2 linked regions of the Prochlorococcus marinus XMU1419 genome follow. The protein of the gene in region 1 binds, or shares a complex with, the protein of each later gene. Links are inferred from orthologs where the notes say so. Each region holds a gene or a part of one and is shown on either strand. Other genes may lie near its edges. The genes, in order: hisF and hisH.

Region 1 (3,234 bases):
TCATTTTCGGTACTTTTACATTTTATTTTGTAAAAAAGTCTCCAGCTTGGATATTGACCCTGAATTTTCTTTAAATAAAAAACTGTTTTAGCTGCAGGTCCAATAACTTTCAAAATTCTTTATTAAAACAACGAGCATCTTTTTGAAGATTAGATTAACTTTAGTCTTAATAAGTAAATTTTACAAATTGGACAAAAAGTATTTACCACTAGTGAATAGAAGGAATCCACATCCATTGAAAAATTGTCTTGATAATTTCAAAAAATCCTGCGGAGACTTAGATAAACTTTCTAAAATCAATGAAAACTGGAAAAACTTAATCGGCTTAGAACTATTTCAAGAATGTAAACCATTAAATATTGAAAAAAAAATACTTACTATTGCAGTAAATCATCCGCAGTGGCGCCAAGCTTTAATTTATAACAAGCATAAATTAAAAGAAAGAATCGAGAAAATTGGAATAACTTTGAATGAAATAAAAATAATACAAAATTATGAAATTAAAAATAAAAATATCAAAGCTACTAATGCAAAGATAGTTTGGGCAAAGCATCCAAGCAGAATCAATCAAAATAATATGTGCATTTGTACGCTTTGTAATTCCCCTACTCCTGAGGGCGAGATCAAAAGATGGGGAAAGTGTTCTTTTTGTTGGAGAAAAATAAAAAACTAAATTCTTTATTTAGTTAAAATTAGTATTCCCATTTGCCCCACCAAAATAGTTCTATATTCAGCTTTTTTAAATCCAACTTCCTTAGCAATACTTATAAGCTCATTTTTCTTTGGAAAATTACTAATACTTTTTTCAATATATGCGTACTCTGAACCTAAATTAAAAAGCCGCGAAATGGTTACTACAATTAATCTTAAATAAATTTTCTGAAAAATATTGGATAAAGAATTTCTTTTTGAGTGATTAAAATCCAAAAATCCTGCCCTTCCCTTATCCTTCAAAAGATCAAAAACTTTTTTTATTCCTTCTTCAACATTATTCAAGTTTCTAAGTCCATATGACATGCAAATCCCATCAAAATTTTTTGCATAATCATGAATTTCTAATACATCTTTCATTTCCCACTTAATAAATTTATTTTTTTTAAGCTCTGATTTTTTTTTTGCAATATTCAAGATATCCTCTGCACTGTCAATCCCAGTAATTGAACCCCTTGGACTAACTCTCTCAGAAATTAAGAATGCTAAATCTCCAGTTCCACAGCATAAATCAGCCCAATCTTCACCATTTAAAGGTTCCAATAAATTAATTAATTTCCTTTTCCATAATCTGTGCAGCCCAAAACTTAATAGATTATTTAAAAAGTCATATTTATAAGAAATTTTATTAAATATATTTTTGACTTCGATAGTTTTTGTGAATTTCATTTTTAAATTTTTAACTTATTTCTTTTTTGTATTAAATTAAATTTTTTATTCATATGGTCTAATTGGAAGTTTTTTTTCGAGGAGGAAAGTCTTTATTTCTCTTAAAGAAAGTTTCTTATCATGAAGTAAAGATGCTAAAAGTGCAGCAGATGCCCTACCTTCATTAAAAACATCATAGATATCTTCTAAACAACCTGCTCCTCCAGAAGCAATCACTGGAATATTAACAATATTGGCAACACATTCAGTCAGATGTAAATCATATCCATTCTGCGTGCCATCACCATCCATTGAAGTAAGCAAAATTTCCCCTGCGCCTGACTTCTCAACTTTCTTTGCCCAACTTAATACATCTATTCCAGTATTTTCTCTCCCTCCTTTTACATATACCTCCCATTCATCGGTCTTATTTACTTTTCTTTTAGCATCAATTGCTATCACGATACATTGATTACCAAATTCTCTAGAACTTTTAGAAATTAAATCTGGATTTCTTACAGCAGAAGAATTCAAACTCACTTTGTCCGCTCCAGCTCTTAAAAGATCATTAATTGAAGAAACAGAATCTATTCCTCCACCTACTGTAAATGGGATTTTTACTGATTTTGCGGTCCTAGAGACAAGGTCAACTAATGTATTTCTATTTTCTACACTAGCTCTAATATCTAAGAATACTAATTCATCTGCGCCCTCATCAGAATATCTACAAGCCAATTCAACAGGATCGCCTGAGTCTCTCAAGTTAACAAAATTTACACCTTTAACGACTCTGCCATGGGCGACATCTAAACAAGGAATTAAACGAAGAGCTACCATTTTAGTAAAAATTGTCCAAATGCTGTTAATCTTGCATAATAGCTTCCATTTTACCTCTTATGGCTGAAACAAAATTATTACCCAAAATTGGTAGTAAAATCAAAATTAACATTAACAAAGTAAAAGATAGACTACCAGCTAAATTAATCGATCAAATATCCTCGAATCCTAAAGCCGTAATAACAGGCTATAAAATGACAGACGGCAGAAGTATTGGGATCACCGCAAAATTTCAAAATGGTGAGCAGAATTGGTTTTTCCCAGAAGAAATTGAGAAAGGTTAAAGATTAAAGTGAATGATCCAAAACAACTATTAGGAATTAAGGGTGCCTCTGAAACATCAAGTATATGGAAACTCCGTATACAGTTAATGAAACCTATAACGTGGATCCCTTTGATATGGGGAGTTATTTGTGGAGCAGCTGCAAGTGGGAATTTTGAATGGACATTTAGTAATGTTTTAGCTTCATTAGCATGTATGTTGATGAGTGGACCACTTCTGGCTGGTTATACCCAAACCATAAATGATTTTTTTGATAAAGAAATTGATGCAATTAATGAACCAAATAGACCAATTCCTTCTGGAAAAATTTCAATTAAAGATGTAAAAATACAAATCTGGGTATTACTTATAGCGGGTTTAGTAGTTGCTTTTCTATTGGATTTATATGCTAAACACAGCTTTCCCTCTGTATTACTTTTGGCATTAGGAGGTTCCTTTGTAAGTTATATATATTCTGCCCCACCACTCAAATTAAAACAGAATGGTTGGCTTGGAAATTATGCATTAGGAGCATCTTATATAGCTTTACCTTGGTGGGCAGGACAGGCATTGTTTGGGAAATTAACTATCGTTACGGCGATACTAACACTTGCTTATAGCCTCTCAGGACTTGGAATTGCTGTTATTAATGATTTCAAAAGTGTTGAAGGAGACTCAAAGCTAGGCTTAAATTCTCTACCAGTAGTATTTGGAATTAAAAATGCAAGTAGAATAAGTGCAGGACTGATTGACATTTTTCAATTAGCAATGGTAGT
Region 2 (3,303 bases), on another replicon or contig:
TTTTTAAAAGATAAAATCCAATCAAATATTTCTTCAGAAGATACAAAAAATGAATCTTTATTTACATCAACCCTTCCACAAGATGCAAGAACCAAATCACAATCAAAAATTGCTTTTTGAAGATCATCAAAAATCTTACAATGTTTAAGAATTTTTTGACCTTTAAGAGCCATTTTTTTTGCTTCTAAAGAAAATATGTCGCATTTAGGAGAAACAATTCTTAATTCATCTACTTCAAAATTACTGCATAATCTAGCAACGCTTCCAACATTTAGAGGGCCATTTGGTTCAACTAAAATTACCTTTAAATTAGAAAAATTTTTACCCAAAATCATTCAAGGCTATGAAGATATTTTAATAAATTGGACATGTTTACAGGATCAATTTCAAAACTTGGCATGGGAGGAGTCAGGCCTCCAGTAACTTGTTTTATTATCTCTTTATCATTCAAACGTTGAGTTATTGAGTGTAAGTCTGGTCCCACTAATCCTCTTGCTGTAATTCCATGACATCCAACACAATTTATCTTAAAAAGGGCATCTCCTTTCTCAGCAGAGCCATTAAGCCCAAGAGTTTCAATAATATATTTGTTATTTTCATTATGTTTTACAAAAAATATTGAAAAACAAATCAATAAAACTCCAAATACAACATAAACAATTTTTAAGAATTCTCTCTTTAAGTCTCTTTCTGCTGCAGTTGATGAAGATGTTGACACAAAAAATAGTCTCTATGTAACAATTGTGAGTAAGAAATTCAAAAAAGGCAAAAAAAATGATCGAGCCTCTTCTATGTGGAATTGTTTTAGGTTTAGTTCCAATAACTCTACTTGGATTATTCGTAAGTGCATGGAATCAATACAGAAGAGGTTCAGGGATGCTGGACATTGATTAAAAATGTTAATCTTGACTGCCCATAATTTCTTACATCTATAGTTTCCCACAAATTACTTTTTTTAATAAATAGGTTTGGAGAATGTTCACAAATAATTGTTGAATCTTTTTTTAAAAGATTACAATTAAATAATTGATTTAAAACCAATTCATGGAAATCCACATCGTATGGAGGATCAAGATAAACAAAATCAAATTTTAATTTGTTTAAATCCATATTTCTAGATGATAAGTTTCTCTCATAATTAGGTTTTGTCCATTTCAAAACGTCTTTACAAATAACTTCGATATCATTTCTCCTATTCACTATATTCTCCAACGAGAGTAAATTTTCTAAGCAAATTTTTGAGTTAATTTTGTTTTTTTCAATTGCAACTATTTTGCTTGCCCCGTGATTATATGCTTCACAAGATATTGCTCCTGTTCCACTAAATAAATCTAACCAGTTACTATTTTCAACTCTTTTGTTCAATATATTAAATATGGCCTCTCTCACTCTCAAAGTTGTAGGTCTGGTGTAAGAATTATTTGGACTTTGGAGTTTTTTACCACCTATTAATCTTAAGTTAGTCTTCATCCCTAAGCATCTGTTATTGAATATTACTCAGCCATCTTCTCAAAAGTTTTTCTCCGGTTTTTCCAGATTTTTCTGGATGAAATTGACAGGCCAATAAATTATCATTCTCAATCATCGCAGTTAATTTTTCAGAGCCATAATCAACCTGAGCTGCAATAATATTTAAGTCATCTGGGATTGCATGATAGGAATGTACAAAATAGACCCAATTATTTAATTCTTCAATACCAAATAAAGTATTTTTTTTTGTAGGTAAAAGCTGGCACCAACCCATGTGTGGGATTCTTTGGTTAACAATATTAGGTATTTTTTGTATTTTTCCTTTTAAAATTCCCAGCCCTTGAACTTTTCCTTCATCACTAGATTCAAAAAGGAGTTGAAGACCTAAACAAATCCCAAAAAAGGATTTACCACTTTTAATCCAATTTTTCAAATCAGTTATCAAATCAGTATTTATGAGATTATTCATCGCTGGATCAAATGCTCCAACCCCGGGAAGTATTATCGCCTTACAAAGCTTTGAATCATTAAAGTTATTGATTAATATAATTTCTTCTCCAAGACTTTCTAGAGATTTTGTTACGGAATGAATATTACCCATTCCATAGTCTATTAGTCCAATTTTATGCAAAGCTTTTAAATTTATAAATGCTTAGTTAAAGTGCTAGAAAGTGTTGCTTTTGGTACAGCTCCAACCACAGTATCAACTTTTTGACCTCCTTTAAAGATCATTAAAGTTGGAATACTCCTGATACCATATTGACTTGCAACATTTGGGTTTTCATCTGTATTTAATTTAAAAACTTTAATTTTCCCTTCAAAGTCTTTTGAGATTTCTTCTACAACTGGTGCAACCATTCTACACGGACCGCACCAAGGTGCCCAAAAATCAACCAATACTGGTAGATCACTTTGCAGTACATCCTTGTCAAATGAAGAATCAGTTACGGCTGGAGCTGATGACATAATTTAAGTATTCCTTTTAGAAAAATTTAGCAGGCAATTCTTTTAAGTGATGATTTCATTACAGATAAAATAATATAAGTAACAAAACATCTAAAAAAGCCCGAATAATCGGGCGATTTAGTGTGTGAGGAGTATGGGGTTGCCCCCATCATTCAATAATAACTCCTTATGTGAAATTTGTTTAATTTAATGCTTAATTCTATAGGATTTAATAATTTTGCTCTCAAAAACGCTATTTACCCATGCCAAGCTGCTGAGCTTTTTGATAAACCTTACCCTCTGTAAGAAGGGATGGTGCAATAACTATTTCAACTTCTTGCATTTCTTTAATATTTTTTGCCCCAAGAGTACTCATTGAAGTTCTAATGGCTCCTAATAAGTTATGTGTCCCATCATCAAGTAAGGCAGGGCCTTTAATTATTCTTTCTAAGGATCCTGTTGAACCAACTTCAATTCTTGTGCCCCTAGGCAATACTGGACTTGGAGTAGCCATACCCCAGTGAAATCCTTTACCTGGAGCGTTTGAGGATTTAGCTATTGGGGATCCAATCATTACAGCATCTGCTCCACATGCTAAACATTTACAAATATCTCCACCCGTCACAATCCCTCCATCACCAATAATAGGAATGTAACGACCACTTTCTTTAAAGTAATCATTTCTTGCCGCACTACAATCAGCGATTGCTGTTGCTTGAGGGATTCCAATTCCCAATACTCCTCTTGATGTACATGCCGCTCCAGGTCCTATCCCAACCATTAGTCCTGCAACTCCAGCATCCATGAGAAGTTTTGCAACTTCGTAAGTAACACAATTTCCAGCTACAACTGGGACATTCATAGACTGGCAGAGATCTTTAATATTTA

What was found.
Region 2: the proteins of hisF (region 1) and hisH are in contact, whole or in part, in a crystal structure (PDB 6RU0), measured with the Thermotoga maritima proteins. The link is inferred for Prochlorococcus marinus XMU1419 from one-to-one orthologs. Residues at the interface, in WP_004080486.1 of Thermotoga maritima: Met1, Leu2, Ala3, Arg5, Ser40, Glu41, Asp45, Glu46, Ala70, Glu71, Ile73, Asp74, Ile75, Pro76, Phe77, Asp98, Lys99, Ser122, Gln123, Glu161, Thr195, Leu196, Asn247, Arg249, Glu251; in WP_004080484.1 of Thermotoga maritima: Asn15, Arg18, Arg22, Arg117, Leu118, Pro119, His120, Met121, Gly122, Trp123, Asn124, Asn134, Gly135, Tyr136, Tyr138, Val140, Tyr158, Glu180, Lys181, Ser182, Ser183, Lys184, Ile185.

What each region holds. Positions count from the first base shown.
Region 1 is NZ_JAAORO010000001.1:394,937-398,170, reverse strand. What follows is about bases 312-3,212. They hold hisF (imidazole glycerol phosphate synthase subunit HisF), read right to left. Parts: upstream 2,197-3,212; coding sequence 1,426-2,196; downstream 312-1,425. Other genes in these bases: chlG (chlorophyll synthase ChlG), read left to right, coding at 2,489-3,212; petP (cytochrome b6f subunit PetP), read left to right, coding at 2,256-2,480; ubiE (bifunctional demethylmenaquinone methyltransferase/2-methoxy-6-polyprenyl-1,4-benzoquinol methylase UbiE), read right to left, coding at 679-1,380; HA151_RS02270 (DUF721 domain-containing protein), read left to right, coding at 312-673. Also shown: HA151_RS02275 (biotin--[acetyl-CoA-carboxylase] ligase), read right to left, coding at 1-113; more of HA151_RS02270, read left to right, coding at 212-311; more of chlG, read left to right, coding at 3,213-3,234.
Region 2 is NZ_JAAORO010000002.1:358,646-361,948, forward strand. The notes cover bases 293-3,262. They hold hisH (imidazole glycerol phosphate synthase subunit HisH), read right to left. Parts: upstream 2,102-3,262; coding sequence 1,484-2,101; downstream 293-1,483. Other genes in these bases: HA151_RS05685 (RNA methyltransferase), read right to left, coding at 293-335; HA151_RS05690 (cytochrome c), read right to left, coding at 332-718; petG (cytochrome b6-f complex subunit V), read left to right, coding at 775-894; rsmD (16S rRNA (guanine(966)-N(2))-methyltransferase RsmD), read right to left, coding at 871-1,470; trxA (thioredoxin), read right to left, coding at 2,113-2,436. Also shown: more of HA151_RS05685, read right to left, coding at 1-292; more of HA151_RS05715, read right to left, coding at 3,263-3,303. UniProt on the Escherichia coli protein: IGPS catalyzes the conversion of PRFAR and glutamine to IGP, AICAR and glutamate. The HisH subunit catalyzes the hydrolysis of glutamine to glutamate and ammonia as part of the synthesis of IGP and AICAR.